4 regions of the Desulfurispirillum indicum S5 genome follow, and region 4 is predicted to be linked to each of the others. Evidence: riboswitches for the same ligand, from Rfam matches in the RefSeq annotation. Region 4 holds a riboswitch; each other region holds the start of a gene.
What was found. Region 4 has a riboswitch for cobalamin ahead of cobT (nicotinate-nucleotide--dimethylbenzimidazole phosphoribosyltransferase). Riboswitches for the same ligand answer to the same signal wherever they lie in the genome.
Positions count from the first base shown of each region.

Region 1: it holds a riboswitch for cobalamin, as region 4 does, so the genes downstream of both, metE (5-methyltetrahydropteroyltriglutamate--homocysteine S-methyltransferase) here and cobT (nicotinate-nucleotide--dimethylbenzimidazole phosphoribosyltransferase) in region 4, are expected to answer to the same signal.
Region 2: it holds a riboswitch for cobalamin, as region 4 does, so the genes downstream of both, SELIN_RS06350 (hypothetical protein) here and cobT (nicotinate-nucleotide--dimethylbenzimidazole phosphoribosyltransferase) in region 4, are expected to answer to the same signal.
Region 3: it holds a riboswitch for cobalamin, as region 4 does, so the genes downstream of both, SELIN_RS11830 (ribonucleoside triphosphate reductase) here and cobT (nicotinate-nucleotide--dimethylbenzimidazole phosphoribosyltransferase) in region 4, are expected to answer to the same signal.

Region 1 is NC_014836.1:2,203,911-2,211,862, forward strand. Features, by position in the region: gene SELIN_RS10340 (ATP-binding protein) at 1-288, opposite strand, end outside; gene cooS (anaerobic carbon-monoxide dehydrogenase catalytic subunit) at 285-2,258, opposite strand; gene SELIN_RS10350 (Crp/Fnr family transcriptional regulator) at 2,368-3,054, opposite strand; gene SELIN_RS10355 (alpha/beta hydrolase) at 3,224-4,129, opposite strand; cobalamin riboswitch at 4,442-4,615, shown strand; gene metE (5-methyltetrahydropteroyltriglutamate--homocysteine S-methyltransferase) at 4,828-7,128, shown strand; gene SELIN_RS10365 (energy transducer TonB) at 7,187-7,936, opposite strand; gene SELIN_RS10370 (ExbD/TolR family protein) at 7,902-7,952, opposite strand, start outside.
Region 2 is NC_014836.1:1,341,724-1,349,675, reverse strand. Features, by position in the region: gene SELIN_RS06370 (PAS domain S-box protein) at 1-1,451, opposite strand, end outside; gene SELIN_RS06365 (energy-coupling factor ABC transporter ATP-binding protein) at 1,843-2,595, opposite strand; gene cbiQ (cobalt ECF transporter T component CbiQ) at 2,588-3,337, opposite strand; gene cbiM (cobalt transporter CbiM) at 3,346-3,999, opposite strand; gene SELIN_RS06350 (hypothetical protein) at 3,986-4,438, opposite strand; cobalamin riboswitch at 4,616-4,793, opposite strand; gene SELIN_RS06345 (hypothetical protein) at 4,855-5,604, opposite strand; gene htpX (protease HtpX) at 5,840-6,724, shown strand; gene SELIN_RS06335 (sulfite exporter TauE/SafE family protein) at 6,785-7,474, shown strand.
Region 3 is NC_014836.1:2,521,236-2,529,187, reverse strand. Features, by position in the region: gene SELIN_RS11860 (TonB-dependent receptor) at 1-1,095, opposite strand, end outside; one part of gene SELIN_RS14885 (IS5 family transposase) at 1,108-1,539, opposite strand; one part of gene SELIN_RS14885 (IS5 family transposase) at 1,541-1,945, opposite strand; gene SELIN_RS11845 (FecR family protein) at 2,214-3,197, opposite strand; gene SELIN_RS11840 (RNA polymerase sigma factor) at 3,194-3,709, opposite strand; gene SELIN_RS11835 (bacterioferritin) at 3,971-4,468, opposite strand; cobalamin riboswitch at 4,567-4,759, shown strand; gene SELIN_RS11830 (ribonucleoside triphosphate reductase) at 4,940-7,006, shown strand; gene nrdD (anaerobic ribonucleoside-triphosphate reductase) at 7,003-7,176, shown strand; gene SELIN_RS14225 (anaerobic ribonucleoside-triphosphate reductase activating protein) at 7,173-7,883, shown strand.
Region 4 is NC_014836.1:1,832,367-1,840,318, forward strand. Features, by position in the region: gene SELIN_RS14045 (PAS domain-containing sensor histidine kinase) at 1-1,082, opposite strand, end outside; gene SELIN_RS14050 (chemotaxis protein CheD) at 1,598-2,086, shown strand; cobalamin riboswitch at 2,165-2,355, shown strand; gene cobT (nicotinate-nucleotide--dimethylbenzimidazole phosphoribosyltransferase) at 2,607-3,668, shown strand; gene SELIN_RS08665 (sirohydrochlorin cobaltochelatase) at 3,665-4,576, shown strand; gene cobA (uroporphyrinogen-III C-methyltransferase) at 4,569-5,288, shown strand; gene SELIN_RS08675 (cob(I)yrinic acid a,c-diamide adenosyltransferase) at 5,289-5,810, shown strand; gene SELIN_RS08680 (aminotransferase class I/II-fold pyridoxal phosphate-dependent enzyme) at 5,820-6,851, shown strand; gene cbiB (adenosylcobinamide-phosphate synthase CbiB) at 6,935-7,952, shown strand, end outside.

The sequences.
Region 1 (7,952 bases), 370 kb from region 4:
CTCGGGAATATCTTCCACCGACGGATTCAGCGAAAACCACTGGCCGGCAGAGCCGGGTTCTGCACCGGTGCGCTCTCGAATAAGCTGACGATCGTGGGCGATGGTGACCACCTGTTGCAGCGCCTGTGGGGGAAACCCCAGGGCCATGCCCAGGTTGGCATCGGGGTCGGCGTCAATGGCGAAGACCTGTTTGCCCTGGCGGGCAAGAATATGGCACAGGGATGAGGCAATGGTGGTCTTGCCGACACCGCCTTTGCCGGAGATGGCAAGTTTCAATCCGCTTTTCATAGGTGCTCCACGGTATCTTCTGATTGCGGGGCGTCACTGGCGACGGACAGCCCCAGGGCGCGACGCTTGAGGTCGATGCGATCAAGCATTTTCTGGGCTGCCAGAAAGGGATCGGTTTCGTAGATCAGTTTGCCACCGAACAGTTTATCCAGATTGAGCTCTTCGTCTGTCCGGTCACCGGTCAGGGTTTGGGTCACCCACTCCGATCCTTTGACCTGGGGGGAGACGCCCACATGGACATCCACGCCGTGAGCCAGGAAATAGGTTCCGATGGAGAGGGCCTTGGGGCTGTGGGTTTCGGGACAGGTTCCCACCACGGGCAGTTGTCCGATGTGGACGTCCAGGGTATCGGCGATGGTCGTCAGCAAATCGGCGGGACGGGAGTTGTCCACACAGCTGCCCATGTGCAGGGTGGGCGGCAGACTCTCCATGCCAACGGCATTGCCAACCGCTTTCAGCACAGCACGCAGGCCTTCGCCACAGTACTCCAGGCCCTTTTCATTCATCAGGTCGTGTTTGGCCAGGGAGTGGGCAGAGCAGCCGGTAGCCACTACCAGTACATTGTGTTTCAGCAGCTCGCGGGCCACGGCCACATTGCCCACGTTCTGCTGCTCGCGGGGATTGGTGCAGCCGACAATAGCCGCCACGCCGCGAATCTGGCCAGAGACGATGGCATCCAGCAGTGGGGCCAGCGGGTTCTGTTCATTGAGGGCACTCAGGGCACCGACGATTTGCTCAACGGAAAATCCGGCGTAGGCTTCGGTTTTCACGGTGGGAATGGCAACCTTATCGGGATTGCGTTTGCCATAGTTGGCGATGGCGCGACGCACAATGGCCTGAGCCGCTTCATCGGCATTGTCGGGATGGAAGTCCACGTGGTTGGCACCGGGGATTTTCACATAGGGCAGGGTGGTGATGATTTCCGTGTGATAGCACTCCGCCACCTGCTGAATACCGGGCATGATGCACTGCACATCCACCACCATGGCCTCCAGCACGCCAGAGACAATCACCAGCTCCTGGCTGGAAAAGCTGGTGGCGACGGGGACACCCTGGCGCATCAGCAGCTCATTGCCCGTGCAGCAGACCCCAACCAGATTGATCCCTTCGGAACCGGCTGCCAGGGCTTCATGTCGCAGCTGCTTCGCCCAGGTGACAATCTTTTCCGACAGCAGGGGCAGGTGACCGTGCACGGCGATATTGATCTTCTTCGCGTCCAGGACACCCATATTGTACTCCGCCTTGACTGCCGTAGGGGTGCCGAACAGGATATCCTGCAGATCCGTGGACATGTGCAGACCGGAATACCCATCCACCAGTCCCATGCGCAGGCCACCCAGCAACAGGTTCAGCGGGTCGGCGTCACAGCCCATGGCCGTCCTGGTCACAGACTGGGCGATTTCCAGGTGCGCGTTGACGGGCAGCAGCCCAAGTTCCTCCCACTTGGCAACAGACTTCTTCTGTCCACGATACCGCAGCCAGTTGAGGACACCTGTCTGCTGCTGAAAGTCCTCCAGCGCCTTCAGGGCAACCGCCCTGGCAATTTCATTCACCTCGCGCCCATGGGTTTCAATGCCCAAACCATCGGCAACGCGCAGCAGCTTCTGGGGATCACGGATTTCGTAGGGCGCCTTGCCCTCTGCGGCTTCCAGCAGAGCCAGGGCAACTTCACGGCCATGTTCGGCATGGGGAGCCGCGCCTTCGGTCAGTTTCATCAGAAAATTGCGGGCCACGATGGTATCCAGGGAGGCTCCGCAAATTCCCCGCTGGGGGCCTTTTCCATTGGGCGCAATGCGGCAGGGGCCCTCCAGGCAGTGGTTACAGCAAACGCCTGTAGCGCCAAAACCGCAGGCGGTATGGGCATCGGCCCGATCAAAGGCCGTTTCCACACCTTCCTGGCGCGCTTTGGTCAGCAGCTGCTGCACGGCCGGATCCATACTCACTTCTTCGACGGTACGTGCTTTCTTCATGGCGTAACCTCCAGATTTTGAAGAGAAATCGAGTTACGCATCATCTAGCACAGACACCAAAGGGAAAAATGTCACCGGCACGACACTTGTGGGGATTTTTTGCAAGCGGCTACAGGGAGGGGGAATCCGCCGTGCTCTCCAGAAAATACGCGGGCTGAAGGATGAGGATTTTCCGGCTGCGGGTTCGCAGAATGCCTTTGTTCTCCAGCTGTCGCAGCTGGGAACTGACCGTCTGCCGCGTGCTGCCAATGGCCGTGGCGATCTGCTCCTGGGTCAGACCCATATCCAGGAGAATACCTTCGCGCACCGGCTCTCCACTGCGGCGAATGGCTTCAGCCAGGTAGTGCATGAGCCGCTTGTCCACCTCGCGGAATGCCAGGTTTTCAATAATATTTACCGTATTTTTCAGGGCATCACCCAGGATGGCCACCACACTGAGCATAAAGGCCGGGTTCTGCTCCATGATTTCGCGAAAATCGCTGACATGCACCAGGGCAATCTGGGTCTGCGCGGCCATGGCCATGCCGAACCCCCGCGCATGACCGCTGTAGACACCGCCGCGCTGCAAAACGGATATGGTGAATTCCTTGCCGTTGGGGCAGCTCAGGAAGATGCGCACACTGCCCTGCAACACCATGTAGATAAAGTCGGGAGCCTCGTGAGGGCCGAAGAGGATGCCATTTTTGTCAGCTGTTCGCCGTTGACATCGCTCCAGGTAAGTGTCAAGCAGATCGGCGGGCAGCTCCGCCATATTCTTCATGGTGTGAAAACCCGAGTCGCTTTTGCCGCCGCGCACACGAAACCTCCTGCCTCTGCCTTCAGAAGACCGTACAGTGACACAGGCCGCCGGAGGAATCAACCACGGAACACGCAGACACGTGCGGGCTATCTCCTCTGCATATTCTGGCAACAGCAGCCATACCGGCTCCCGGATGGGATATCTGGGTTCTGCAGGTTCGCAGAGCCTATGGCAGCTCCTCTGCTGGCACGAGGGCTTCATTCAGAAAATTCACCAGCTGCCGCACCAGTTCCGGTGCCAGCGGCACATCCGGATTTTCATAGGAAATCCGCTGCGCCTGCGGATCGTCTTCAACCAGCTTGAGAATATGATTCATGCCGGGAATCACATGAAGCCGCGCGTCGGGATTCGCCGCCTGAAGCGCCTGAGCCTCAGCGACCGGCACCTGCATGTCGGTCTGCCCATGGAAGATGGCAACGGGAGTACTCAGTTTCTGCAGCTCCTCGGCAGGCTGGTAAGGAAACCAGGAGATCAGGTATGGCTGCACACTCTCACGGAACAGAAGGGCCAGTTCCTGCGGCACAACCGGCACCGTCTCCCCCATTTCGAGGGACCGGATAATCGCCGCCGCTGCACGCTCAAGATCCGTCGGCAAAAGCCCGGATAACTGGTGGCGCAGCAGATCTGCGGCACTTCCTGACGGGCTGGCAAGGGTGACACGGGCGCAGTGTGGCTGCTGCTGAGCTGCCAATATGCCGATCAGGGCTCCCTCGCTGTGACCGATAACCACAACACAGTCAAAACGCGAATCGGCGACAAGCATTTCCATCCAGCTGGCGGCATCCTGAACATAGGTGTCCAGCCGTAGCTGCGACTCATCCAGTGCCGCCTGGTTGCTGGCCCCGATGCCCCGCTTGTCATAACGCACGGAAGCATAGCCCGCACGCGCCAACTCCTCAGCCAGCATCTTCAGACTGTTGTTTCGCCCCGGCAGCCCCACGGTGTTTCCGTCGCGATCCGTGGGACCGGAACCAGCAATAATCAGCGCCACCGCCGCCGTTTTCCCCGCCGCTTCCGGCAACTGCAGGGTACCGCGCAGCGTACCCGTGGCAGTCTGCAGGTGAATATCCACAGCGTGGCTCCCAGCGGACACTTCGGCGTAAACTCCCAGGATCACTGAGAACACCAACAGAAAACGCAACACTTGTACACGGCGACCTGAAAAACTCAGAGAGCCCATGACACCTCCAGGCAAACATGCTTCCTAAGAAAATTCACCATACCTTCCTCCCTCGAGAATGTCCATGCCCGTAGAAGGCAGAACCACCAAAGCGTGACTCCAGGAATGGCACGCCATTCCAATTGCATTTTACCGGTTGACCTGCCATGCCAGAGTGCGGTATCCATAGAGACAGATGAGGGCAGATCCCGTATTACTGGTGAAAACCCTCCCTCCCATTACAGATTCGAGAGCAGGAAACGGAAGACGGTGAAAATCCGTCGCGGACGCGCCGCTGTAACCGGACACATGCTGCATGGTCACTGGATAGTTATCTGGGAAGGCCATGGAGCGAAAAAAGCCGGAAGCCAGAAGACGCCCTGTTCTCAGGCCTGACAGCACCTCGCGCCAGGGTGTAGAGCAGGGGTACACGAATTCTGCTCATGGCTGAACACCGCTGCAGATTCGCGATAACTCTTCCTTACACCCATTTCCTGCCAGCAGGGGATGGGTTTTGCGTTTTCTGCGTGTATGTCCGTCATCGGGAATATGCACGCTGAGCGCTGTCAGTGCCTTTACTTTGGGTACCAATTCCAGAAAAGGAGCTGACTATGCTGACGCACACACTTGGATTTCCCCGTATGGGTTCACGCCGTGAACTGAAAACCATTCTTGAAGCCTACTGGAAGGGAACAGCCACCCTGGAGAGCCTTCAGGCCGATGGCCGCGTTCTGCGCCGTCTGCACTGGCAACTTCAGAGGCGCGCCGGTATTGACCTGGTCCCCGTAGGAGATTTCTCCTTTTACGACCACATGCTCGACATGATCGCCATGGTGGGTGCAGTACCTGAACGCTTCCGCCGGGAAGGTGAACAGGCAGACCTGGACACGCGCTTCTTTATGGCACGTGGAGTGAGGGGCAATGCGAGTGCTCCAGCCATGGAAATGACGAAATGGTTCAATACCAATTATCACTATATTGTGCCGGAGTTCTTTCCAAAGCAGCAGTTCCGGCTCTCCAGCAGTGATCTTTTTGATCACCTTGAAGAGGCGATCCAGGCAGGTTTTCCCGCCAAGCCCGTACTCCCCGGCCCCTTCACATTTCTGGCCCTGGGCAAGGAGACGGTGGAAGGTTTTGACCGCTGGCAGCATCTGGATGCCCTCGTCTCAGTGTACGAGGCTATTCTCACCCGACTTGCCACTTGCTGCCAGTGGATTCAACTGGATGAGCCCATCCTGGCCAGTGATCTCCCCAGGGCGGCCCGTGCTGAATTCACGGCCGTATACAAGCGCCTGCAAAACGCGGCAAACCCGGCGCGGATACTGGTAGCCACCTATTTTGGCGGCCTGGAAGAAAACCTGGAACTGGCTCTGGATCTGCCTGTCACTGGCCTGCATGTCGACCTGGTAAGCGCGCCGGATCAGCTGCCCGCCCTCCTGAGCCAGTGGCCAACATCCAGGTATCTCTCTCTGGGGCTGGTGGACGGCCGCAATGTGTGGCGCACCGATCTTGACCAGGCACGCGAGGTGGCCGAATACGCGTCACAGTGGATTGGCGAAGAGCAGGTCATGCTGGGAACCTCCTGCTCTTTACTCCATGTTCCCGTTGACCTTGAACTGGAGCATGAGCTGGATCCGGAAATTTTCAACTGGCTTGCCTTTGCCCGCCAGAAGTGCGGCGAACTGAATCTGCTGCGCTCCGCCCTTGCCGGCGAACCAGTCGCGGCACCCTTCGAGGAGAATCGCCAGGCGTTGGCGGCACGGGCAGGCAGCAAACGCGTCAGGCGTCAATCCGTACGACACCAGATGGAAGCCCTCACCCCCGAAATCTCTGTGCGTCAGGAGACCTCTGATCAGCGGCGCATCGCCCAGAGTGAACGTTTCAACCTACCCCTGCTGCCGACTACGACCATAGGATCTTTCCCGCAGACACCGGAAATCCGGGCAGTCCGTCATCGCTTCCGCCAGGGGCACATAACCGCGGAAGAGTATCAACAGACGATCAAGGAATACATCTGTCAGGTCATTGACTTCCAGGAAGAGTCCGGCCTTGATGTTTTTGTGCATGGAGAATTCGAACGTACCGACATGGTGGAGTACTTTGCCGAGCACCTGGAGGGTTTCTGTTTTACCCGCCACGGCTGGGTACAGAGCTATGGCAGCCGCTGCGTCAAACCACCGGTTCTCTACGGCGACGTGGAGCGACCGCATCCCATCAGCGTACAATGGACCCAGTATGCTCAATCCCTGACAGGAAAACCGGTCAAAGGTATGCTTACCGGCCCGGTAACCCTGCTGAACTGGAGTTTTGTACGCGACGATCAACCACGCCGCGAGACGTGTCTGCAACTGGCTCTTGCCATGCGCGCTGAAGTGCTTGATCTGGAAGAGGCTGGTATAGGAATCATCCAGGTTGATGAAGCCGCTTTGCGCGAAGGACTTCCCCTGCGACGGGAACAGTGGCGCGACTCTCTTTCCTGGGCTGTTGATGCCTTTCGACTGACCACCTCAGGGGTCCGGAAGCACACGCAGATTCACACCCATATGTGCTACAGCGATTTCAATCACATTGTGGAATGGCTAGCTTTCATGGATGCCGATGTCATAAGCATTGAAGCGAGCCGCAGCCACATGGAGCTCCTTCAGGCCTTCCAGAATGTCCGCTATCCCAATGACATCGGCCCCGGTATCTGGGACATCCACAGTCCACGCATTCCATCGGTGGAAGAGATATCCAGTCTCCTCTGCCGCGCGCTGCAGATCCTTCCCGCAGAACGCCTCTGGGTAAACCCGGACTGCGGACTGAAAACCCGCACCTGGCCAGAGGTTCGCGCCAGCATTCATAACATGGTCAGCGCCGCCACCGCCATGCGCTCAGCCCTGAGTCCTGCAATGGCCGCCAGCCAATCGTAATCGTGACGGCCTGAAGGAAAATGCTGAACCCACCGGAAAACAGGGCAGTCCACGCTTCTCACTCAAGCACATAGCGCAGGGGGAAGCGCAGGGACTCCGGTGATGACCCGGAAAGGTCGGCCACAAAGGAGCGGGCGACCCGCTCCAGGGTTTGTTCGGCGGCACGTCTGAGCAGGCGGTGGCTGCCCTGCTCTTCGATGAGAAACTCCACCAGGCGACCCTGTTCGTCGAGAGTGACCGTAATCATCAACTCCCCTTCCAGGCCCATGCGCCGCGCTGGCAGGGGGTAGAACTTCTCCGACTCCACGGCGCGCAGCAATTCATCCAGCAGGTCTGCCTGCCGGTGGGATTCATGCGCAGCCTGGCTGACGGGGGCATTCGCCTCAGCCACCGCTTCAAAATCCGCTGGTGGCACTTCGGCAGTTTCCGGAATCACTTCGTCCGGAACCTGCTCCTGTTCAGCTTCCTGAACGACGGTTTCGGGTTCAGGCGCAACTTCCGGTATCGGCTCTGCGGGAACCGGCACGGGGTTCACCGGAACTCTTTCTGCCGGTGGTTCGGGCAGGGTCACGGGCTTGACGACCGGTGGCGGTGGGGGACTGGGAATCTCCGGCAACGCAGGTGGTGACGCGAAGGCCATGGTGAGTGGCTGCGCCGGTGGGCGCAGCGGCTCACGCGCCGCAGGCTCAGGGGCAGCCATGGCTGCCAGCAGGCTGATGCCAAGCAGGACGGTCAGCAGCAGGGCCAGACGGGAGCTGAGGCGTTCATACGACTCAGCGTCGGTCATGGGGAAGAGTCGTGACCACAAAGTCCACTCTTCCCTG
Region 2 (7,952 bases), 490 kb from region 4:
TACCTGCGCTCCAGCTGCATTCGCTGGGAGAGTTCAGCTTCTATTTCCTTCACCATGCGGATGCTGAAGTCCTGCAACATGATTTCATGTTCTTTGTGCTCCGTAATATCATCGGCAACTCCAACCCAGCCAGTAAACTCACCTCGATCATCGTGAAGAGGAAAGGTGCGGGCATGGATCCAGCGAACCCGGCCATCAGCGCGAATAATGCGATACTCAAGGTCAAAACCCAGCCTCTGCTCACTCAGGGTGTATATGGTTTCCTGGGTCGCCGCTCGATCATCCGGATGAAGCGCATTCAGGAAAGAAGCAGGAGCATCATAGAGACTTTGACAACTGTAGCCCCAAACCTTTTCATAGGCGGGACTGATGTAGTTGACACAATCGGGGGAACTTACCCAGAAGACCGTATCCGTGTGCTCCGCGAATTGTTGAAGCCACAGCTGACTTTGATCCAGGTGGCGCTTCGCCTCGTGCAGTGCCGTAATATCAATGGCCGTCGTCACGACCATTGAGGGCTCAGGGATATCGTGAAAAAAGAGGGGCTCACTGTTGCACAGCAACCAGGTAACCTGTTGATTTTGACGTACAACACCCATAACCACATTGCGCTGGGGAAGGCCGGTGCGCAGGGCTTTCTGGGTCGGACGTTCCTCACTGGGAAAATCCGAACCGTCTGGATAGATAGCTGGGCGATTCAGTCGGGTCATGCTGCTTCCCAGCAACTGACCAGGCTCAAGACCCAGTATGCGTTCAATAGCAGGATTACAGGAAACAATGGTGCCATCAGCCTGCTGAATTGTCACCCCCTCGTTCATAACCCCGATAACGGCCCGATAGCGCTCTTCGCTCTCGCGCAGCGCGTCCTCGGATGCCTTGCGCCGGGTGATATCCTGGCACGTTGCCAGCACGGTCAATTTCCCGTTAATGGTGATGGTCTTCAGGGTCACCTCTTCCCAGAGGGGGAGACCGCTGACATGATGGCGTTTCCACTCCACACACAGGGAACCTTCTGCGACGGCTCTGCGCACCAGCTCTCTGGCGTCAGCCAAGGAATACGGTGACGCACTCCAAGAAGACTCTGCGTTGAGATCAGCAGTGGCAGCTACGCCAGAGGATTCCAGTGCCGCCGAATTGGCATCCAGGATTTCCGCTGTAACGGGATGGAAAATGAGCACCCTGGCGCTCAGACTGTCCAGCAGTTCACGATAGAGGCGCTTTTGGGAAGCCAGCCGCAGACTCAGCTGAATATGCAAAGCTCCAAGAACTGCCGCCAGCAGCAGCAGTACCGTAAGAGTCGGAAGCGCGAAGGGATGATACTGGCGCAGGTGTTCACAGGAAAAAACAGCCGGTGGTGGGGTGGCACTGGCAGCGGCAGGGAGAAAAACCCAAAGAAGAAATGCGGCGAAGGTGACTACGCATATACGACTCACGAAAAAACGAAGTACCATAACAACCCACTATTGAGAACTCTCGACAGTTTGTAACAGATTATGCCGCTCACCACAACTTCTAACAGATTGACGAAATACCTCACATCAGCAGGCAATCGAAAATACACCGCTGCCGGACGTGGACAAATCGCGGAAAGAGGTGGAGTCTCCTGCATAGCAGTGACGAGCAATGCCAGGCAACGCAGCTGATGGGTGCTTTACCGTTGCGGAACACTATGAACGCAGAGCTTGCCGCCACGGCAGAGGCAAATACAAACCAAAAGCCAGGAAGGGCGGGAGTCTGCGGACCCAAAGTCGTGGAAGCCACTCACGCGTACAGTGAGGACAAAGTCAAGGGACGGCATCTTTCATCCTGATTCGGTTGCGAAAGCTGCGCTGTGGTGTTCTCTCAGTGGTGGTGCAGGAGCTGGTGAGGTACCAGTGAGTGGGGCTTTTCCTGTCCATGGGCGCACATCAACCCTTCATCGGCCATAATCGCTCGGGGTTCGCCATCGGCCACGATAGCACCATCATCTATCAGGATCACCCTGGTACAGACCTCCAGAATCAGCTCCAGGTCGTGGGAAGCCAACAGCATGGCGTGGCGAGAGCGTTGCAGCAGACCGATAAGCTGGCGGCGAGAGCGTATATCGAGACTGGCACTGGGCTCATCATAGAGCACCAGACGGGGCTCCATGGCCAGAGCACCGGCGATGGCAACCATGCGCTTCTGGCCCACGGAAAGATGGTGCACCGCCTTCTGGGCAAACGCGGATGTTCCCGTCCGCTCCAGAGCGTCAGCTACCCGCTTTTCCACAGTGACATTATCCAGCCCCATGTTGCGAGGACCAAATGCCACATCTTCACGAACTGTCGGGCAGAAGAGCTGATCGTCGGACTGCTGAAAGACCAAAGCCATGTCAGGATGAAACTGCCCGATTCGCAATGGCTTTCCCATAAAGTCAATACAGCCCTGCTCTGCCGCGAGGATACCGCTGATCAGCAGAAACAACGTACTCTTCCCTGCTCCGTTGGGCCCGATCACACCGACTTTTTCTCCAGGCAGAACTTCCAGATTCAGAGCTCTGATGACATGGGGCGTATCGGGATAGGAGAAGCACAGCCCTTCAATACGCAGTACCGGAGTATGAGATTCAGCCATGGGAATATCCTGCCTGTAATTGAAGAAATATAATAAACGCGCAGACCACAAGCACCAGCCCCAGCAACACCAGGTGGCGCCAGGGAGGAAACGGGTGACCTGTCGGTCTGCCCAGGTGGTAGCCACGCAGGATCATCGCCTGGTAGACCCGCTGGGAACGCTCATGGCTGCGCAGAAACAGACTGCCCCACAGCCAGGCCATGGTGCGCAGTGACAGAAGTGACCATGGTTTTATCGAGTAACCGCGCAGGGTCATGGCGGTGGTCATGCGTCCATGGTCATCGGCAATGACATGGAAATACCTCAGCACAAGCCCGGCCATATCGGCCATCACCGGCGGCAGCCCCAGGGACTTCAAGGTATTTATTGTTACCTCCAGGGTCATGGTTCCTATCATCGCGAACACCACCATCATGATGGCATAAAAGCGGGCCGCAATCAAAAGAGCGGCGTGCGTCCCCTCACGGGAGACACTGACCATCCCGAGATCCAACAGCACCGTCTGGCCACCAGCAAAGGGGAGGAAAATCACCATGGCCACAATAATGAACGATGGCAGACGCAGACGGTTGAAGAGGGCCATTGGCCCAAGGCCCGCCAGCACTGAACACGCAAACCCAACCCCCAGAATCAGTGGCAGCAAATGCAGCGCTTTGACAAAGGAAAAGCTGAAGGCCAGCACCAGGGCAGCCAGCAAACGACAACGCGGATCCCAACGGTGGAGAAAACAAAAACACCCCATGGATCGTGCTATGCCTCCATGTTTTCGTCGAGCAGCGCAGGGCTGGTTCGCTGAAAATAGTGCACCAGCCAGGCACAGAAGGCACCCTCCAGGAGGACTAAAGGAATATGCACCAGCACCAGGACGAGCAGAGCCGCCCGTTCAGCGGCAGCGTCTATATGTACTGGCATCCACAGGAGTACGGTTGATGCAAAAATGATGACTGCCAGCACCGACCCCAGGGAGCCCACAAAAAAAGCCAGTCCGAGATACAGGAGGTTGCCGCCACGCATGGCCACAGGACGCATCATCCGATAAACCCCACTGGCCACCAGTGCAGGAATACCAATGATCAGGGAATTTATGCCTATGGTGGTCAGCCCGCCATGACCCAGCATGATTGCCTGCAGAAAAATGGCGATGACCACCGCTGGCAGCGCGTAATAGCCCAGCATAACACCCAGTATGCCACTGAGCATAAGGTGCGCGCTGGTGGGAGGGATGGGAATATGCACAGTGGAGAGGACGAAGAAAGCTGCCGTAAACAGTGCCGCGCGGGGAATCCCTTCCCGGGGGTCTGCCATGCGGTTGATTCTTGCTACTGCCACTGCCGTCAGGCCAATAGTGAGCGCAAAAGCTCCAACAGTTACCGGCAGTGGCAATATGCCGTCAGGAATATGCATGACTCTTCTTTCCTTTGCGGAAATAGAGCGCCGTTCCCACAGCACCCCAGACGACCAGGCCGAACATGAGAAGGGTGCGCAGTCTTCCTGTTTCTGTACGGGAAGTAATGGTAATATCCTCATCGCCCAGATCAACATGGATCATGGCCCCATGGCCCGCCTGTCGCAGCTGAATGCTCCAGGTACCTGAAATCTGCTGATCCGGGGTAACGCGCACATGCCCCTGCTCATCGGCCACAGTGGTCAGCCAGGGCGTGCGGGGATTCTGAGGCGAAAAGACCACCACCTGGGCGCCAGCCATGGGCGTGCCATCCTCATAGATAGCTTCCACGAAGATCACCCTCTGGATTTCCGTACGGGTAACCACACCATGCGCATGGGCAATACCCGAGCTCAACAGAAAAGCACAGAGAACCAGCAGGGCAAACCGCATTGACACGGTAGTGCCCGAAACGATTACCATCGGTGATATTCCGGAATATCTGGGGGAACAACAAGAGCTCGCACTGGACATAAAAAAGCCTCCTGGGATCTGCCCCGGATACGGAAGAACCCAGAAGGCGTCGTGGCTGTTAACCCCAACGTCTCTGCGCACCCGCCTTCCATACCCGGGAAGGGTCGTGTGTACTTTCCGGCAGGTCTCCTGGCTTGCGAATCATCCTCCAGATCGCCTTCCCGGCACGGGCCAGTGGCTTGTGATCCATCGTCATCGCTTACAGTGGCGGGTCCGCGGGGGATTTGCACCCCTCTTCCCTTTTCACCCGGATACGGGCACCGAAAATGAGAACTAAACGTGTTTACGGTACCTGTACCCATTTGTCAAGATACCTGCCATTGCACCTCTTCAGCAGTGACTCAGTGCCATTGGACACTGCAGTGTCCTTCGCCGGCATGACCCACATGCATACCCTGAAGCTTCAGTCTGTCAGCGCCAGCGGCGAAAACAGCAAAGCCGATACCTTCGAGATTCACATCATCGTCAGCATCCTTGTCGGCTCTGCCGAATATATGATCAAAGTGAAACGTCATTTCCAGATCACCGTCTTCGTCCTTACTGACAAATCCCTTGCGCTCATCACCCACAAATTCGCCACAGCGATAGGTGGCAACGTCATCGGAAGTTATCTGAAAGCTGACACTGCGACCATCCTTCCGGGCGGTGCCAATCAGCACCATAGACGCTCCCTTGAGCATGCCCGACTCCGCCTTGACAACCTGCCAGGAAAGGGCATTGTAGTGACCAGGCGTGACGTTCTCAACGACACCTACCAGCACTGGTGGCTCTTCCACGCTGCCGCGGGCCAGGTCAACCACATGAATCCCTTCCAGGGAAGCCTTGGCGCTGTAGGTGATGGCATCGGCCACCTCGGGGTCAAAGGGCGGGGTAGTCTGGTAGGCCGTGATATTCTGGAGCACCACAAAGGCGTGGTCAAAATTCAGCTGCCAGCCATCCTTGGTGAGTTTCGGACTCATAAACCCCTCGGCTATCAGTTCTTCGCCATTGGCAAAGAATTTCAGCGTTCCGGCAGAAGCCATGCTGAAGCATGACAGCAGCGCCAGGGTGCTGGCCAGGAAAAGCCCGGTAGATCGCATTGTTTTCTTCATGGAAAATCTCCCTGCAACGTGCATATACACGGTATTTCCTGCCACAACTACGCTTTATCGCTCGAAAAAGTCAAGAAAAATATTACGAAATTTATTTTCGTGTTACCAGATAAAGACGAATTTCCTTGTCAACAAGGGGAATTTTGATAATATTTGTGCGCTTTCAAGGATTTTTTTTTAACATTCATCGCACATGGCGTCTTGAGCGTCAGTGAAACTCTTCAAGGAGGGTTGCATGCGTATACTGCTCTTTCTGGCTACCAACCTGGCGGTCATTGTCGTCGCCAGCATTACCCTGAGCCTGCTGGGCGTTGGTTCCATCCTGGATGCTTCGGGCACCGGGCTCAACCTGACCAGCCTGCTCATTTTCTGTTTTGTCTTCGGCATGTCCGGTTCTTTTGTCTCCCTGCTGCTTTCGAAATGGATAGCAAAAAAAGGGACTGGCACCGTTATCATCGAGCGCCCGCGTAACGAGCGCGAGCAGTGGCTTGTGCAGACGGTGCGTGAGCTTTCCCAGAAAGCCGGCATCGGCATGCCTGAAGTGGGCGTTTTTCCGGCTCAGCAGTCTAACGCCTTTGCCACCGGCTGGAATCGCAACAACGCCCTGGTGGCGGTGAGCCAGGGGATGCTCCAGCGTTTCAGTGACGAGGAGATCCGCGCCGTGCTCGGACATGAAATCGGCCACGTGGCCAACGGCGATATGGTAACCCTGGCCCTGATCCAGGGTGTGGTGAATACCTTTGTCATGTTTTTCGCCCGCATCATCGGTTACACCGTGGATCGCGTGGTCTTCAAGACCGAGCGTGGCCTGGGCATCGGCTATTACATCGTAACTATTGTGGCGGAGATCGTTCTGGCCATCCTGGCTTCCATGATCGTTTTCTGGTTCTCCCGTCGCCGTGAATACCGTGCCGATGCGGCTGGTGCCTCTCTGGCGGGAGCGGGCCCCATGATTGCCGCCCTTGAGCGCCTGAAGCGCGAGCAGGGGCTGCCCGATGAGATGCCAGAATCCATGAGTGCTTTCGGCATCAACTCCGGCGTTCGCACCGGCATCAAGCAGCTCTTCATGACGCACCCGCCCCTGGACGATCGTATCGCTGCCCTGCGTAATCGCAGATAAGGATTCTTCCATTACCAAAGGCCTGGAGCATCGTCTCCAGGCCTTTTTCAGGACACTGCCATGGATATACTGGACAATCTCTATTTTATCGCGGGAATAGCTCTGGCGGGTGGATTCAGCCACTGTATCGGCATGTGCGGCGGCATCGTGGTTGCCTACACTACCGCCAAGGGGGAAGCACTCAGCCGCTGGCAGCGTCTGAGTGGACACCTGCTCTATAACCTGGGGCGCACCACAACCTACGTGGCCATGGGCGCCCTGCTGGCGCTGCTGGGTATCGCCTTTCGACTTGACCGCACCCTGCACGGTATCTTCTTTGTGGCGGTGGCGCTGCTCATGGTTGTGATCGGCCTGCAGTTTCTGGGAGTGGGCCGGATTCCCCTGCTGTGGGATCCGGCTTCCAGCGGCGTTTTCCAACAAACCTTCCGCCGCTTTACCCGGAGCCCTTCGCTGTGGAGCTATTTCGGCCTGGGACTTTTGAACGGTCTGCTGCCCTGCGGTTTTGTCTACTTCTTTGCCGCCATGGCGGCAGCCAGCGGCTCACCCCTGCAGGGCGCGCTGATCATGGGGGTATTCGGGCTGTGCACCATTCCCCCCATGTATCTGCTGGCCATCTCCATCGACTTCTTCAAACGCTACCAGGGGCTGCGCAGGCTGCTCAACACCCTTGCCGGACTGAGCATCCTCTTCTTCGCGGCGGTTTTTCTCTACAAGGCTGCCAGGCTGACAGGTTTTGTTCCGGTCACTTAAAGCTGGACGTTCGCTCCCCGAAACGACAGGTTGTCTGCGTGTTCCAGATGATATGCTGAAATGGCGGAATGGTTCCGCACAACTGCGTCGCTTGACATTGCCCTCGCCTTGTCTATGAGTTTCTTTGCCACTTTGGACCCGCCCAAAGTGGCGCAAAAGTGGCCCCCAGTGCTGTCCTTTTCAGCCGCCCGCTTGCCTGGAACTGGGGACCGCAAACAACCGCCCTCCGTGGCTTTTGGTTTGCGGTTGCCGCCCTCGTGGCGGCAACCCTGCGGGTCCATAGCGTTCCAGTCGGCGCGTCCTGGCTGGGCCAGCACACGGGGGAGAGACAGAAACAGGCCGTTCCCCCCTGAGTCCGTCCGGTGAGTGCGATGCCTGGCTGGCAAGACCCGAACGGGACACTCACAGGAAGTGAGTGGTCCGGCAGCACTGCAAGGATGCAGTGTCTGCCGGATCTCCAGGACAGGCGAGCAATGAG
Region 3 (7,952 bases), 690 kb from region 4:
CAGGGCGATGCTGCCGGCGTGGCTTTTGGGGGAAAACAGGTCGGGGCGATCCATGCCTTCGACGGGGGCAAAGCTGTCGGGCAGGGCGTAGGAGCGCCCGGTGAAATGCTGCTGTTCGCAGATATCCGGGCGGGCGCAGTCGATACGATAGACGCCGTCATCGTTGATTGCGCCCAGGTGGTAGCCGGCCGGTGTCCCCGCTGCAGGTACCGATCCCGAATTATTGCCCATGAGCGATCCGCGCAGGCGAATGCCCCACTCCTTGCCGGGCTTGATGATGTCGCCGGCTTCAATGGTGCGCATGCTGACGGTTCCGCCGGTGGCTCCGGTACCTTCCGCGCTCGTGACCGGGCCCTTGTCGATGCGGATGCCGCCGACCAGGTCGGGGTCCACGTAGCTGCGGCTGGAGACGCCGGCATAGCCGCGATAGACGGTGGTTTCCTGGCGCGCGCCGTCGATGAGCACCGGAACGCGACCCTGCCCCTGCATGCCGCGAATATTCACGTCCAGTCCGCCACTGTTGCGGTTTTCACCAATGAGTACACCGGGAGTTCCCTGAAAGATGTCGCCCACGGAGGTGCCGCGAAAGCGTTCGATATCCCTCTGGGTGATGATATTGACCGAGGCGGGAGCGCGAAAGGTGGCGTCGTCTTCGCGGGTACCGCGCACGGTTACGGGAGCCAGGACGACCTGTTCCCGTTCTGTGGGGCGCAACCCCACCGGAAGCGGGACTCCCTGCAGCTCCTGAAGCTCTGTGACTGGCGTCACGGAAAGCTCCATGTCAGCTGTCCTGTGAGGGGTCAGTGTGATGAGGTTGTTGCCGTTGAGGTGCCACTGGAGTCCGGTTCCTTCCAGCAGTTGCTCCAGAGCCTGGTCACTGCGCCACTGCCCCTGCACTCCCGGCGACTGATGATCCTGGACGATGCGATCGTCCACCAGGACATCAATGCCGGTGGCAAGGGAGAACTGCAGGAGGGCGCCGCCCAGTGGCTGGGCGGCTATGGAGAAGCTGTGGAAGGAGGCGAGGTTGGCAGCGGGAGCGGGTATGGCGTTCAGGAAAAGCGCCAGAGCGACAAGCGCGCAGGCGCGTACCATGAGGCTAAGAACTTATCCATAAATTACGCCGATTTTCCTGTATGTGATTATGGCTGCCGCAAGACACGTCAACCCGTAGTGAGTGACCTCAAGCTTCTCAAAGCGCACATGAATCTTCCTGAAACGGTTGAACCAGGAAATAGATGCTTCCACTATCCAGCGCCTCGCCTTCTTTGATGGGTCACGCTTCTTGTCCTCGATCTCTTCTTTTCGCTGCTTTACATGGGGTATGTATCCGCGCTGAAGAATGCTGCTGAGCGCCTGCTTTCCCTTGTAGCCACAATCTGCGCAAAGATGCTGCTCCTGCTCTGCAGGCTTCTCGAAGACTACGCCATCAAGAACAGCTTCAAGCTGGCTCACATCATGCCGGTTCGCTCCGGTTACGACGATGGACAACGGGACGCCACGACCGTCCACCAGGACATGACGCTTGCTCCCGTTTTTTTCCCCGATCCGTCGGGTTCTTCCCTACGGTTTCAAGAGCCATTGGTGCTTTGTACATTCCGCCATCTATGCTTTGCCACTCCCAGGCAATTCCCTCCATCTCGTCATACTCAGCCAGCCCTTGACGCCAAATAGCTTCGAATACACCGGCCTTACTCCACTCAATGAAGTACTTGTGCACGGCACTGGCGCAACCAAACTGCTCCTTGGGTATGGCTTTCCACTGGCAACCGGTGCGCAGCACATAGACAATGCCGGAAAACGCCATTCTGGGGTCAAGTCGCTTCCGTCCGCCACCAGGCTTGCGTTTGTAGGTCTTGTCAGGATCTCTTTGCTGGATTGGCAGCAAAGGCTCAACTCTTTGCCAGAAAGCATCTGAGACTTCCCATGATTGCACTTTAGACATAAATCACCGCCATGAATGATCTCTCACTGAATCATTCTATAGCAAACTATCATAATGGTCAATAATTATTTATGGACAAGCTCTAAGTCGGGGCATGCGGTGTTTTCTCCTCTTTTCTGGTTATCGATCCCTCTACCAGGTAAGACGGAAAACCATGCAAAATGTACGGGCCGGTGAAAACATTTTTTGCATAATCTTTAAAAATTCAACGAAGCTAATGCTTATGGCGAGGGTGAGCCCCTGTTGTTTCGTGCGGTTGCGGCATCAGTCAGTTGGCGGATATGCGGATGAAAAAATGGGTGTAGCGGCTCATGCGCACGGGAAAGCTGTTGACGATGCTGTGCAGGGCTGCTTCGGGGTCGCTGGCGCTGAATATTCCGGTTACCGGGATGGCGGCCACGTCCGGGTCGACGCTGAAGCGGGCGCTGTGGTAGCGCTCCAGGTCGCGCAGGACTTCACCCAGCGGGGTGTTCTGGTAGAGCAGGCGCTTCTGGCGCCACAGGCCGATGCTGTTGACATCCACGTCGGGCAGGCGCTGGAGACGGCTGGTGTCGTAGTGCAGTACCTGGCCGGGGTTCAGGGTTACCTGGTGCCCCAGGGTGTCAACTTCCACCTGGCCGCTGGCCACGGCGACCCTGGCGCCAGCGGGCTCAAGGCGCAGGTTGAAGCTGGTGCCCAGCACGCGGACTTCGCCTGCGGCGGCTTTTACCCGGAAAGGAGTTGTGTCGGGGGCAACGTCAAAGAACCCTTCGCCATGGCGCAGGGTTACCTGGCGCTGGTGGTTTTCCATCTGGACGCTGATGGCCGAAGCGGCCCCCAGGGAGATGCGGGAGCCGTCTGCCAGGGTAATCTGGCGCAGCTCACCGGCACGGGTGCAGTAGTCTGCGCCCAGGCAGTGCAGACCGGGAGAGTGGTGCAGGCTGATACTTGTGATGCCTGCGACCACCAGAAGGACGGCGGCGGCGGTGGCCAGGGTGGACCAGGCGCGTTGCCGGAGTGCCCGGTGGCGAAAGGTGGTGCTGGCCCGGCGCGGGGCCAGGTCCTCCATGCCGTGCCAGATGCGCTGTATTTTCCGCCAGGATTGGGCGTGGATGGGGTTCTGGTCCATCCACGCGGACCAGGCGCGGCGGTCGGTTTCGCTGGCCTGGTCGTCCTGCAGGCGTACAAGCCAGGCGATGGCCTGCTCGTCTGGACTCTGTTTCTGGGGTGATGAAAGGTCCGGGGTGAAGGAGGTCTCCGGGTGCTGGCTCATGATTTCTCCTGTTGCGTGGCGTACTCATCCAGGCGTCTGGTGCAGTGGGTGAGGGCGCGGGCCATATGTTCCATGATAGTGCTGCGCGTGATGCCAAGCTGTTGTCCGATTTCGCTGTAACTCAACCCTTCCAGGCGCTTGAGCCGGAAGACCTCCCTGGCCCTGGGGGGCAGTTCCGCGATGGCATCCATGAGGATTGCCAGCTCTTCACGGGACAAAGCGGTGTCTTCGGCTGAGGGAGCCCGGCCCATGGCACTTTCCAGTTCTTCGGGGCTGATATCCTCCACGGGCATGTGGCTCGCGGATCGATAGTAGTCGATCAGTACATTGTGGGCAACTTTCAGCAGGTACGCTTTGGGATTGAGCAGGGAGATGGAGCTGCGCAGCAGGCGCAGGAAGGTTTCCTGGGTCAGGTCTGCCGCTGTTCCGGAAGAGGATACGCGGCTGGAGAAATAGCGCAGGATATCCTTGTGGTGGTTGCGGTAGATGTCGTGGGGATTCTGATCTGACATGGATGCCCTCTTCCAGTCGCTCTTCCGGGTGCGTCGCGTTCACGCTGCTTCACCTTCTGGTGAGTGTGGAGGCACGGGCGATCATGTTAGTTTACGCAAACTTTCTAGCGCTTTTTTCGATCCTCTGTCAAGGGTATTCGGGCATTTCAGCAGGAAAGTGCTGTGGGTGAGGCTGTCGCAGGGGTGAAGGGGTGCCGTGGCCAGCAAAAGAAACAGGGAGCGCCGGCTGACGCTCCCTGGATATACATGTTCTGAGGGGTTTTACTCTGCGGGCTGTCCGGCGCTGCGGCTCTTGCTGCGCTCAATGGACTGCAGGGCCAGGTAGTTTTCGCCAAAACGCTTGAGGTTGTCGATTTCGTTGTCATACTGGTCGTAGTGACGCTCTTCATCCATGACCAGATCCTCGAAGAGTTTCTTGGAGACCGAGTCGGCGTTGGTGCCGCACTCGTTGGCCCAGCGGTTATAGTCCATGGCGCTCTGCTCTTCCATTTTGGCAGCCATTTCCAGCATTTTATTCACGTCCTGTTCTGGAATAACGTTGGAGCCGGCTTTCATTTCCACGTCGCCACCCAGGAAGAGGATGCGCTCGGCCAGACGCTCCACGTGGATCATCTCTTCGATGGCGGTGCGCTTGAAGAGCCCGGCCAGCAGGTCGTAGCCCTGGTCGTCACAGTGAAAGTGGAAATACATATACTGGTGGAGCGCGGCGATTTCTTCAGATACGGCCTTGTTCAGCAGAGCTATACTTTTTTCATGCATGGAATGCCTCCTGATATTCGAGATGGATAAAAAAATACGAGTCCGATGGGCAGATACTACTCCAGAAACCCGTGGCAATCAAGGGAAGCCGGGGGTGGGAAATCTTCCGTTGACATGGTCGCAGAGGCAGGGCACTATATCGATCCGGGATTCAGGGAAGTGCGGTGAAAATCCGTCGCTGCCCCCGCAACTGTAAGCCGGACAAGGCTCCATGCGCCACTGTGACAACACGGGAAGGCGGAGCTGAGGATGATGGCGAGCCAGGATACCTGCCCCGAGAACACACAGCGGAGGGATGTTCCTATGGAAGTTCTGTCTTCACGTTCCCGTCTTTTGTAGCCAGCGCTCTGCGGCCCACGTACCCATTTCTTTCATCACATGCGTACCCCTGCCACTGCCTGCCCGGATATTTGCCGGGATGATGTGCCGTCTTCGCGGACGGACAGTGGCGGAAGCCACGGAGCCTGAACTATGATCACTACTGTCATGAAGCGCGATGGTCGTTTTGTCCCCTTCGACCAGGAGCGCATCGCCACTGCCATCTTCAAGGCCGCCCGTTCGGTGGGCGGCAGCGACCGTAACATTGCCTCGGCCCTCTCCCTGCAGGTGCTGCGCGCCCTGGTGGACCAGTACGGCCAGTACGGTTCCTGCACCGTAGAGCAGGTGCAGGACTGCGTGGAAAAGGTTCTCATCGAGGGTGGCCACGCCAAAACCGCCAAAGCCTATATCATCTACCGCCACCAGCGCGCCGACATGCGGGCCATGACCGAAAGCTTCGAAGGTCTGGAGAGCATCGTGGAATCCTACCTGGGCGGCAGCGACTGGCGGGTCAACGAAAACAGCAACACCACCTATGCGCTGCAGGGGCTCAACAACTACATCTCTTCCACCATCACCGCCCGCTACTGGCTCAATAAGATCTATCCGCGCCAGGTGCAGGAAGCCCACTCCCGTGGCGACTTTCACATTCACGATCTGGGGCTGCTGGCGGTGTACTGCTGCGGCTGGGATCTGAAGGATCTGCTGGTGCGCGGCTTTCGCGGCGTGGCCGACAAGGTGGAGAGCAAGCCGGCCAAACACCTGCGCTCGGCCCTGGGTCAGGTGGTCAACTTCTTCTACACCCTGCAGGGGGAAGCCGCGGGGGCCCAGGCCTTTGCCAATTTCGATACCTGCCTGGCACCCTTTATCGCCTATGACCAGCTGACCTACCCCGAAGTGAAGCAGGCCATGCAGGAGTTCGTCTTCAACCTGAATATCCCCACCCGCGTGGGATTTCAGACGCCCTTCACCAACCTGACCATGGACCTGTACGTCCCCTCCACCCACCGCGACGAGCCGGTCATCATAGGCGGAAAGCCCCAGGAACGCACCTACGGGGAATTTCAGGAAGAGATGTTCATGCTCAACCAGGCCTTCATGGAAGTGATGATGGAAGGCGACGCCAAAGGGCGCGTCTTCACCTTCCCCATTCCCACCTACAACGTCAGCCGCGACTTCGACTGGCAGCACCCCATGGTGGGCAGGCTGATGGAGACTACCGCCAAGTACGGCATCCCCTACTTTGCCAACTTCGTCAACAGCGACATGAGCCCCGACGACGCGCGCAGCATGTGCTGTCGCCTGCGTCTGGACAATCGGGAACTGCACAAGCGCGGTGGCGGACTCTTTGGCGCCAATCCCCTGACCGGCTCCATTGGCGTGGTAACCATCAACCTGCCCCGCATCGCCCACAGCGTGGACAGCGAAACGGCCTTCTTTGAGCGGCTGGCCGAGCTGATGGAGCTGGCCCGCGACAGCCTCAAAATCAAACGCAAGGCCCTGGAGCGCCTGACGGAAAACGGCCTCTACCCCTATTCCCGCTTTTACCTGCAGGATATTCATCAGCGCTTTGGCGAGTACTGGCGAAACCACTTCAACACCATCGGCATCATCGGCATGAACGAAGCGCTGCTGAACTTTATCGGCGTGGATATCACCCATCCCGAAGGGCTGGAATTTTCCCGTCGCGTCATGGAATTCATGCGGGAGCGCCTGGGACAGTTCCAGCTGGAGGAAGACGTGCTCTACAACCTGGAGGCCACCCCCGCCGAAGGCACCTCGTTCCGCCTGGCCCGCAAGGACCGCCAGACCCTTCCCGGCATCATCACCTCCGGTACTGAAGAGCGCCCCTACTACACCAACTCCACCCAGATACCGGTGGAGAAAACCCGCGACCTCTTTGCCGCCCTGGACCATCAGGATCAGCTGCAGCCCCTCTACACCGGGGGGACCGTCTTCCACATCTTCCTGGGCGAAGCCGTGGAGGACGGCACCACCGTGGGCAAACTGCTGGACACCATCACCCGGCGCTACCACCTGCCCTACATCACCATCACACCGACATTTTCCATCTGCCCTGTTCACGGCTACCTCAAGGGCGAGCACACCCACTGCCCCCACTGCGCCCAGGAACAGCGGCAGGAAATTCAGACCCGGATTACCGAACTCAAAGGCCAGGACGGCCTGCACGAAATCAATCTGACAGGAGCACACTCATGAGCCAGCGCGAAGCACAGATTCAGCAACTGGAAGAACAGCTTGCCAGCGTCAAAGGAACCCCCTGCGACATCTACAGCCGTGTCGTGGGCTACCACAGCCCCACCAACCACTGGAACGAAGGCAAAAAAGAGGAATTCGGCAAGCGGGAGACCTTTGCGGTCAACCCATGAGCCACACGCCCACCCTGGTGGCCGATTTCACCCCCGTCAGTCTGCTGGACTTTCCCGGTGAAATCGCCACCACCGTCTTCACCCACGGCTGCAACCTGCGCTGCCGCTACTGCCACAATCCCGCACTCGTCCTGGGACAGCCCGGAAGGAGCCGCCAGGACCAGCTGCTGGAATACATTGACCGGCACCAGATCGGGGCCGTCGCCATCACCGGCGGCGAGCCCCTTTTTCAGCGGGAACTTGAAACCCTGCTGCAACAGCTGCGCAGCCGGAAAATCCGGATCAAACTCGACACCAACGGCACCCTGCCCCATCGCCTGAAACAGGTGCTGGAACAGGAACTGGTGGACTTTGTGGCCGTAGACGTCAAAGCCTTTAATGATGCCGACATGGCCCACATCACCCGCACCTGCACCAGCATACAGCCCCTGCTGACCAGCCTGGCCCATCTGTGCAGCGCCAGCATCCCCTTTGAACTGCGCCACACCCTCTGGAAACTGCCCGAACCCGAAGAACTGCGCGCCCTGGCCGCCCACTGCGGCAGCGCTCCCCTGGCCCTGCAGTTTCTGCGCGACCGCGCCCCCATGCTGGATAAACGCTTTCGCTCTCCCCTGTCGGCCACCGATTTCACCACCGCGCACCAGCGCTTCGCGCAGATGTTTTCCCGCGTGATAACACGGGGAGAAAACACGGAAGCCACGAAATAAAGAGGGGAAAATATGCCTCGCGCTAAGCCGCCAGGCTCGCCAAGGAAAGGCAGGGGGAGCTTTACCGCG
Region 4 (7,952 bases):
CAGGATACTGCCGCTGGGAGAACCGACTGAAAGTGTTTCCCCAGGAACTTTTTCGGCGAGCTGAGCAACGACTCGGGATCGGGAGCATGAAAGCTGCGGATGCGTCCATCCTGGTCAAAGACAAAGAGAATATCCTGCATGGATGCCACCAGCGAGGAGAGTTCCGTCTCCCGCTCCTGCAGGTTGCTCTCCGCCCGCTTCCGCAGCTTGCGAAAGTGCATCAGCAAGTTAATGATGACAAACTGGCCGACGACCAGAACGCCAAGGACGATGATAAACAGCGTCGCCTGGTGCTGCTGACGATCCAGGGTCCGTGTGTGTTCCGTGATATCGTTGATCACGCCGGTGAGCACGTTGGTAAAGGGATCATAACTGGCAAAGATGCGCACGAAAGCGCTTTTGCCATCAGCCCGGGTAATTTGCAGCGTCTGTTCACTGCGCATACCAAATTCCAGCAGGTTCTGGTGAAAGTGGTCCAGGGTGATGCGATCCTCGGGCACCACCATGGCGTGAAGTTCGTCATAGGAGATCTGCTGGTCCCCAATGCCCAGTATGGCCGCCGCCCCCTCGGTGAGGAAAATCCGCATGGAGTTTCGATCCAGTGTCCAGTGCCCGAATCCCGCAATCTGCTCGGCAAAGCGATCCTGGGTGTAGACTCGATCCAGCAGGTAGATCAGGTCACTGCCAGCGGAGAGATCCCTGACCGTCGAAAGCCGAACCTTTCGGCCCTGTCGCTCAAACAGCCAGGTAAAAACCTCCACCTGCCGGATTTCCCCCGAAGCCAGGCGGTGTTGAAAGTGCGCATACTGCGTAGGTGCCTCACGATGCAGCTGCAGTGCCCGCTGCGCCGAGGCATCGGGCAGAATATTGATCTGTCCCATGTGCATCCGGCGCAGGGTATCAATATCATAACCGTAGAAATCCACAGCCGCCTGATTGGCATCCAGAATAGTGCGCGTCTGTTCATCAATCAGCAGCATGACCGAACCATGCTTGAGGAAAGCACCATAGGTGAAGAGCTCTTCGCCTGAGGCCACAGACAACGACATGCAGAGCACGATACAGATCAAAGGTATACGCATGATCCTCTCACCACTTTCATTTTCAGTGAGCCCGAACCTGTGTTGTACCTGTTCCGAGAAAGTCTCTGCAATATCTTTTTATCAACTTATTCCATGGCAAATTACCCATTCTTTACCCATGCTTCCAGTAGGAATGCAGAATATATTCAGCGTACCGTTTTCCAGGCCATTCAGGCATGCAGCCATTTTTTCATTTTCCCCGTGCCATTCCCCGCCTGGTGTGCGAGAATTTCCGGAACTCCTCACGATGGCAACAGCTTGCTGAAATACTTAAAAAATACGCAGGCAATTGAAAAATGCTCAGGTGCAAGGCGCTCGCGGAGCGTGGAATGAAGCGTACTTCCCGTACGTTGCAATGACGCGCGACGGCGGGCAACACCGCAGATGAGGGTTTTTCAGCAGCCTGCTGAACCTTTTCCCGCCATTCCGGGAGCACACCAAGTGGCCGGGGAAGTTCATGGATACGCTTACGAATGGCATCACACCTCCAACACTCAAGAGTACCGGAAAGCACCATGCGGAAACTGAGCCAAGCCATCTGCCTCAAGCCAGCCGAGGCCCTTATCGGTGAACATCCTCAGACCATCTACACCATCCTTGGCTCCTGCGTCTGCGTGATCATGCACAGCCCACGCCTGAAGATCACCGGCATCACCCATGCCCTGATGCCCTCCATCGGCCAGGCCAGCACCACCACTCCCCTGAAGTACGCCGATGGCTGTGTGCGCTTTCTCCATGACGCCTTCCGCTCCCGTGGCGTCAAACCCCACGAACTCACCGTCAGCGTCTTTGGCGGCAGCCGTATGGCAAACCAGCCAAGGCGTCACGCCTGGATAAGCGTCGGAGAGCTCAATGTGGAAGTTACCCTCACCCTGCTGCGCGAACTTGGCTACCCCATCAGCCACCAGGAAACCGGAGGCATCAATGGCCGTAAAGTCTTCATCAACTGCGCCAGCGGAGAGGTTCTGCTCAAACGCCTGCCCACGCTTCCCGAGTGCCTGTGACAGGAGAGTTGCCGATGCAGACACTTTTCTTCCGCCCCCGCTGAATGGCTTTGACAGTAACGCCCGCTTTCGGTAAAAGAAACAGCAACAGATTCCGGTGTCTGGCACTGCCCGTGTCAGATGAAAAGGGAAGCGGGGTGCAACTCCCCCACGGACCCGCCACTGTGAGCGACGACGACGGATCACTTTGCCACTGGCCTCTCAGGTTGGGAAGGCGATCGGGAGGATGAATCGCAAGTCAGGAGACCTGCCGGAATCACACAGGCCTGCACGGCAGACCTGTGTACTCAACCCTTCCCGGGTATGGAAGGTGGGTGCCGGTTCGGACATTTTCGGGTTTTGCTCGCAACGTGTACCTCCTGTGTTCCCCTGCTTGCCCGGGATACAACGCAGGAGGCTTTTTCATGCCAGCTTTTTTTGCTTGTATCCCGCTGTCAGTCTTACCATGGCAGCGGATGTTTCCCCCGAATTCCCCTGGTGCCGCCCGAACCGTCACGGACACCACGGGAGGCAACCCGTGATGAAGCCCATCATCGACACCATCACCGCCCCCAGCGCCGAAATCCGCGCTGCCGCCCAGGCCCGCATTGACAGCCTGGCCAAACCCCTGGGCAGCCTGGGCAGGCTGGAATCCATCGCCGCCCAGGTGGCCGCCATCAGTGGCACCATCACCCCCGCCCCCCGCAGGAAGTGCACCATCGTCATGTCCGCTGACCACGGCATCGTGGAAGAGGGCATCGCCTGCGCTCCCCAGGAAGTCACCGCCATTCAGACCATCAACATGCTCAAAAACCTGACGGGCATCTGCGTGCTCAGCAACGCCAATGGAGCCGATGTGCGCGTGGTGGATATCGGCATCAAACCCAACATATCCCACCCCGGCCTGATTGCGCGCAAAGTGCGCCCCGGCACCGCCAACTTCGCCAAAGAAGCGGCCATGGAGCGCCACGAGGCCGAACAGGCCGTCCTCACCGGCATCCAGGTGGTTCAGGAGCTGGCACACGAAGGCTATAACCTGATCGGCACCGGCGAAATGGGCATCGGCAACACCAGCTGCAGCAGCGCCATCTTCATGGCCCTGACCGGAGCCAGCGCCGACGAGGCCGTGGGCAAAGGGGGCGGCATCACCGACGAAGCGCTGGCCCGCAAAAAACAGGTCATCAGCGCCGCCCTGGCCCTGCACCAGCCGGACCCCGCCGACCCCCTGGATGTACTGTCCAAAGTGGGCGGACTGGACGTGGCGGGCATGGTGGGCTGCTTTCTGGGCGCTGCCCACAGTAAAGTCCCCGTGGTGATCGACGGCTTTATCTCCGCCGCCGCCGCCCTGGTGGCCTGCCGCCTCAATCCGCTGGTGCGGGAGTACCTGATCCCCTCCCACCGCTCGGCGGAGCCCGGCTACGTCCGCATTATGGCGGAACTGCAGCTGGAACCCCTGCTGCACCTGGATATGCGCCTGGGCGAAGGCACCGGCTGCCCCCTGGCCTTCGGCATTGTGGATGCGGCCCTCAGTATGCTGAGCACCATGGCCACCTTCGATGAAGCCATGATCAACCGCGACTACCTGGTGGATATACGACCATGAAACACCCCGAATCCGTTCCCCAAAGCGCCATTGTACTGGCGGCCTTCGGCACCACCTACCCCGCCACCCTGGAACCCATCCTGGCCATGCTGCGGGACATCGAGCAGCGCTATCCCGGCATCCCCGTCCGCCTGGCCTTCACCTCCAACTTCATCCGCCGCAAGTGGCATGAGCGCGCCGCCGACGCGGCATATCGCCGTGACCACCCGAACATTCCCCAGCAGATCTTTGCCGTCAAAAACGTGCTGGGCGCCATGGCCGATCTGCAGCATGAAGGCTGCCGCAACATCGTGGTGCAGCCCGTGCTGATCGTCGATGGCGAGGAATACCGCGACCTGGTGGCCTGCGTGGAAGCCCTGGGCGCCATCAGGGCCCATAAACCCCACCTGCAGCCCTTCGCCAAAGTCGCCATCGGCAAGCCCCTGCTGGGCTCCTTTCACCACCGTGAGCAGCTTGACGCCCTGGTAGCGGCCCTCAAACCCGATATCGACGCCGCCCGCGCCGCCGGAGCCGCCCTGGTCTACATGGGCCACGGCAACGAACACATGGCCCAGGGCGCCTACTACGAGCTGGAAATTCTGCTGCGCCGCCAGTATGGCATCCCCGTCTGCATTGGCCTGGTGGAAGGCCTGCCCGACTTTGAAACCGTACAGGAAAAGCTGGTCGCCGCCGGAGCGCGCTCCGTGCTCCTGAAACCCCTGATGTACGTGGCCGGAGACCACGCCCGCAACGACATGGCCGGCGACGAAGAGGACTCGTGGCTCACCATGCTTCAGGGCGACGGCTATACCGTGACCACGGTGCTGGAGGGCCTGGGACAGAACCCCGCCGTGCGCCGCATCTTCCTGGATTGCCTGGAGCAGGCCGCGCAGGAAGCCGGAATCGCACTGGAGGGCACCCATGGGTGAACTCATCATCGTGGGCGCCGGTCTGGGCGGCCAGTCCATAACCCTTGCCGGCATCGAAGCCATTCGCAACGCCGAAGTGGTCCTCTACGACCGGCTTATCCATCCCGACATCCAGCAGTACATCGCCTGCGAAGGCCGGGATGTGGGCAAGCGGCCCTACCACGCCCACTGCATGACCCAGGCCCAGATCAACGCCATGATCGTGGATGAACTGCAGCAGGGCAAGCGCGTCGTGCGCCTCAAGGGCGGCGACACCTCCGTCTTCGCCCGCACCATCGAAGAGGTGGAAGCCGCCCGCGCCGTGGGTGCCCGCGTCACCATCATTCCCGGCGTCACCTCGGCCTCATCCCTGGCCGCCAGAGTGCAGAGCGCCCTGACCGACCGGCGCAGCGTGCCGGGAGTGGTCTTCATCACCGGTCACACCAAGGCCGACACTCTGGAAACCAGCTACCGCTGGGACGCCCTGTGCGCCCTGGGCTTTACCATTGTCGTCTACATGGGCGTCAAAAACATACCCACCATCCGCCAGCAGCTGCTGTCACACGGCATGGCCCCCTCCACGCCCATCCTGATCGGCCAGAGCCTGGAAACCGCACAGGAACGCATCTTCACCACCACCCTGGACGACGTGCTCACCTGCATCGACAGCCAGCGCGTCAGCCACCCGGCCACCATCATCATCGGTGATGTGGCCATGTTTTCGGCACTCTAGATGCTCCCCCAGGGGTACGTGCAGATCTATACCGGCAACGGCAAGGGCAAAACCACCGCCGCCCTCGGCCTGGCGCTGCGCTGCGCCGGGGCCGGAGGCAGAGTTTTCTTCTGCCAGTTCCTCAAGAAGGGCGATTCATCGGAGTGGGCCGCCCTGCAGCAGCTGCAGCAGCGCATCACCCACCGCGCCTTTGGCAGCGGGAAGTTCATCCGCGGGGAACCTGCGGAAGAAGATCGCCAGCTGGCACGCGCTGGCCTGGAGGAAGCCCGCCGCGCCCTGCAGTCGGCAACCTATGATCTGGTCGTCCTCGATGAACTCATCGCCGCCCTCAACAGGCAGCTGGTGAGCCGCGCGGAGATACAGGAGCTGCTGGCTCTGCGGCCAGCGCACACCGAACTGGTGCTGACCGGCCGCAATGCCCCGGACTTTCTGCTGCAGCAGGCCGATCTGGTGAGCGAAATGCGCGAAGTGAAGCACTACTTTCAGCAGGGAGTAGCAGCGCGCAGGGGAATGGAAAAGTAAGGACAAAACATGCAGCAAGGCAACCATGGCGGCAATATCTTCCAGGCAGCGGCCTTCATCGGGTGCGACCCCGGAGATATTCGCGACTACAGCTCCAATGTGGCCGACTGGCAGCCCGAAGGCATCGCGGACATTGACCTGCCCGGCCTGTTGGCCCGCCTTCCCGAACCCCACAGCCAGACCCTGAAGGCCGCCTGCGCCGCAGCCTCTGGCCTCAGTTCACAGCAAGTGTGGGTCACCGCCGGAACCACCGAGGCCATAGAACGCATCTGCCAGCTTTACGGCGGCAAGCGCGTCACCATCCTGGGGCCAACCTACAGCGACTACGCCCATGCCGCGCGCCAGTACAACCTCGACATCCACATGCTCCTGGCAGAGCCGCAGCACGGCTTTCGTCACGACTTCGCCACCCTGAACGTGGACGGTGACCTGTGCTTTCTGTGCAACCCCAATAACCCCACCGCCACCACAGCCTCCCGCCAGGAAGTGCTCTCCCTGGTACAGCGCCACCCCCGAACCCTGTTTGTGGTGGATGAGTCCTACCTGCCCTTCCACTGCGACGAAGCCGCGCTGACCCTGGTGCCCCACCTGACACCCAACCTGCTGGTGCTGCGCTCATTCTCCAAAATCCATGGCATTCCCGGCCTGCGCCTGGGCTTTGCCATGGGTGGCAGCGCCGATCTGCTGGAAAAACTTGAAAGCCGGTGCTCCCTGTGGAGTGTCAACAGCATCGCCCAGGAGATGGGAATGCGCCTGCTGAGCGCAGACAGCACCCGCGTCGCCCGAACCATGGCCAAGCGTCGGGACTCCATCTACCGGGAACTTGCCGCCTTCCCCTGGCTCACCCCCCTGCCCTCGGCGGTGAACTTCCTCCTCTGCCAGCTCCACGGACGCGACGCCAGCCACCTCTTCCGGCACTGCCTGCAGCAGCGGGTGCTGATCCGCGACTGCAGCAACTTTGCCGGACTGGACAGCTCCTGCATCCGCTTCAGCATCAAGGAGGATATGCGGCCTCTCTCCCAAGCATTTGCGAGCTTCTGAATCCTGGCAGGCCTTGCACATACCGCCAATCAGGCTGACAATGGAAAACCCCGTGTGACAGGCACCCATATGAAGGAGCGTGTATGAATCTGATGCTTTTTGTAAGCCTGAACCTGTTGAGCCTGGTGCTGGCCTTCATGCTGGACCAGTGGCTGGGCGACCCCCACTCCAGCCTCCACCCCGTCTGCCTGATGGGCCGCCTCAACCGCTGGCTGGAAACATTTCTGCACCCGTGGGGCTTTTTCGGCGGCCTCCTGCTGACCCTCTTCTCCGTCACCATGGCCAGCCTCCTGCCCGCCATAGCGCTGTACCTCAGCTGGCAGTGGCACCTGCTGGCCTATGTGGTCGTCAATACCCTCATCATCGCTATCTGCATCAGCAGCAAATCCATGGAAGAACACGCCCTGGCAGTCCACACACCCCTCGCCGCCGGAGAGCTGGAAAATGCCCGCCACGCCCTCTCCATGATCGTCAGCCGCCATACCAGCGAACTGGACGAAACGGAAGTGGCACGCTCCACCGTGGAATCCGTCGCCGAAAACTTCACCGACGGCGTGCTCTCCCCCGCACTCTACGCCGCCCTGGGGGGAGGAACCGCCGCCATGTTCTTCAAAGCCATCAGCACCCTGGACTCCATGGTCGGCTACCGCAACGAACGCTACCAGCACTTCGGCACATTCGCCGCCCGCTCCGACGACCTGCTGAACTTCCTGCCCGCCCGCCTCAGCATCCTCGTCATCGCCCTGGCCACCCTGTTTACCCCCAGAGCCTCGGCAGCCGGAGCCCTTCGCGCAGCAGCCCGGTACCGCAAAGCCCACCCCAGCCCCAACTCCGCCCACAGCATGGCCGCCTTCGCCGGAGCCCTCGGCGTGCAGCTGGGCGGCCCCGCCACCTACCACGGCCAACGCAAGGAAAAACCCTGGATCGGCGATGGCACAGAACCCCTGAACGCCCAGACCATCCAAAACGCCACGCGCCTGTTCAGCGCCGCCACCATCGTGGTGATGTTTCTCGCCGTCGCCATATTCGGCATCACCTGGCACCCTGCCCACTGCTGTAGGGGGGGAACCGCGAATGGGGGAGATATCACGCAAAGACCGT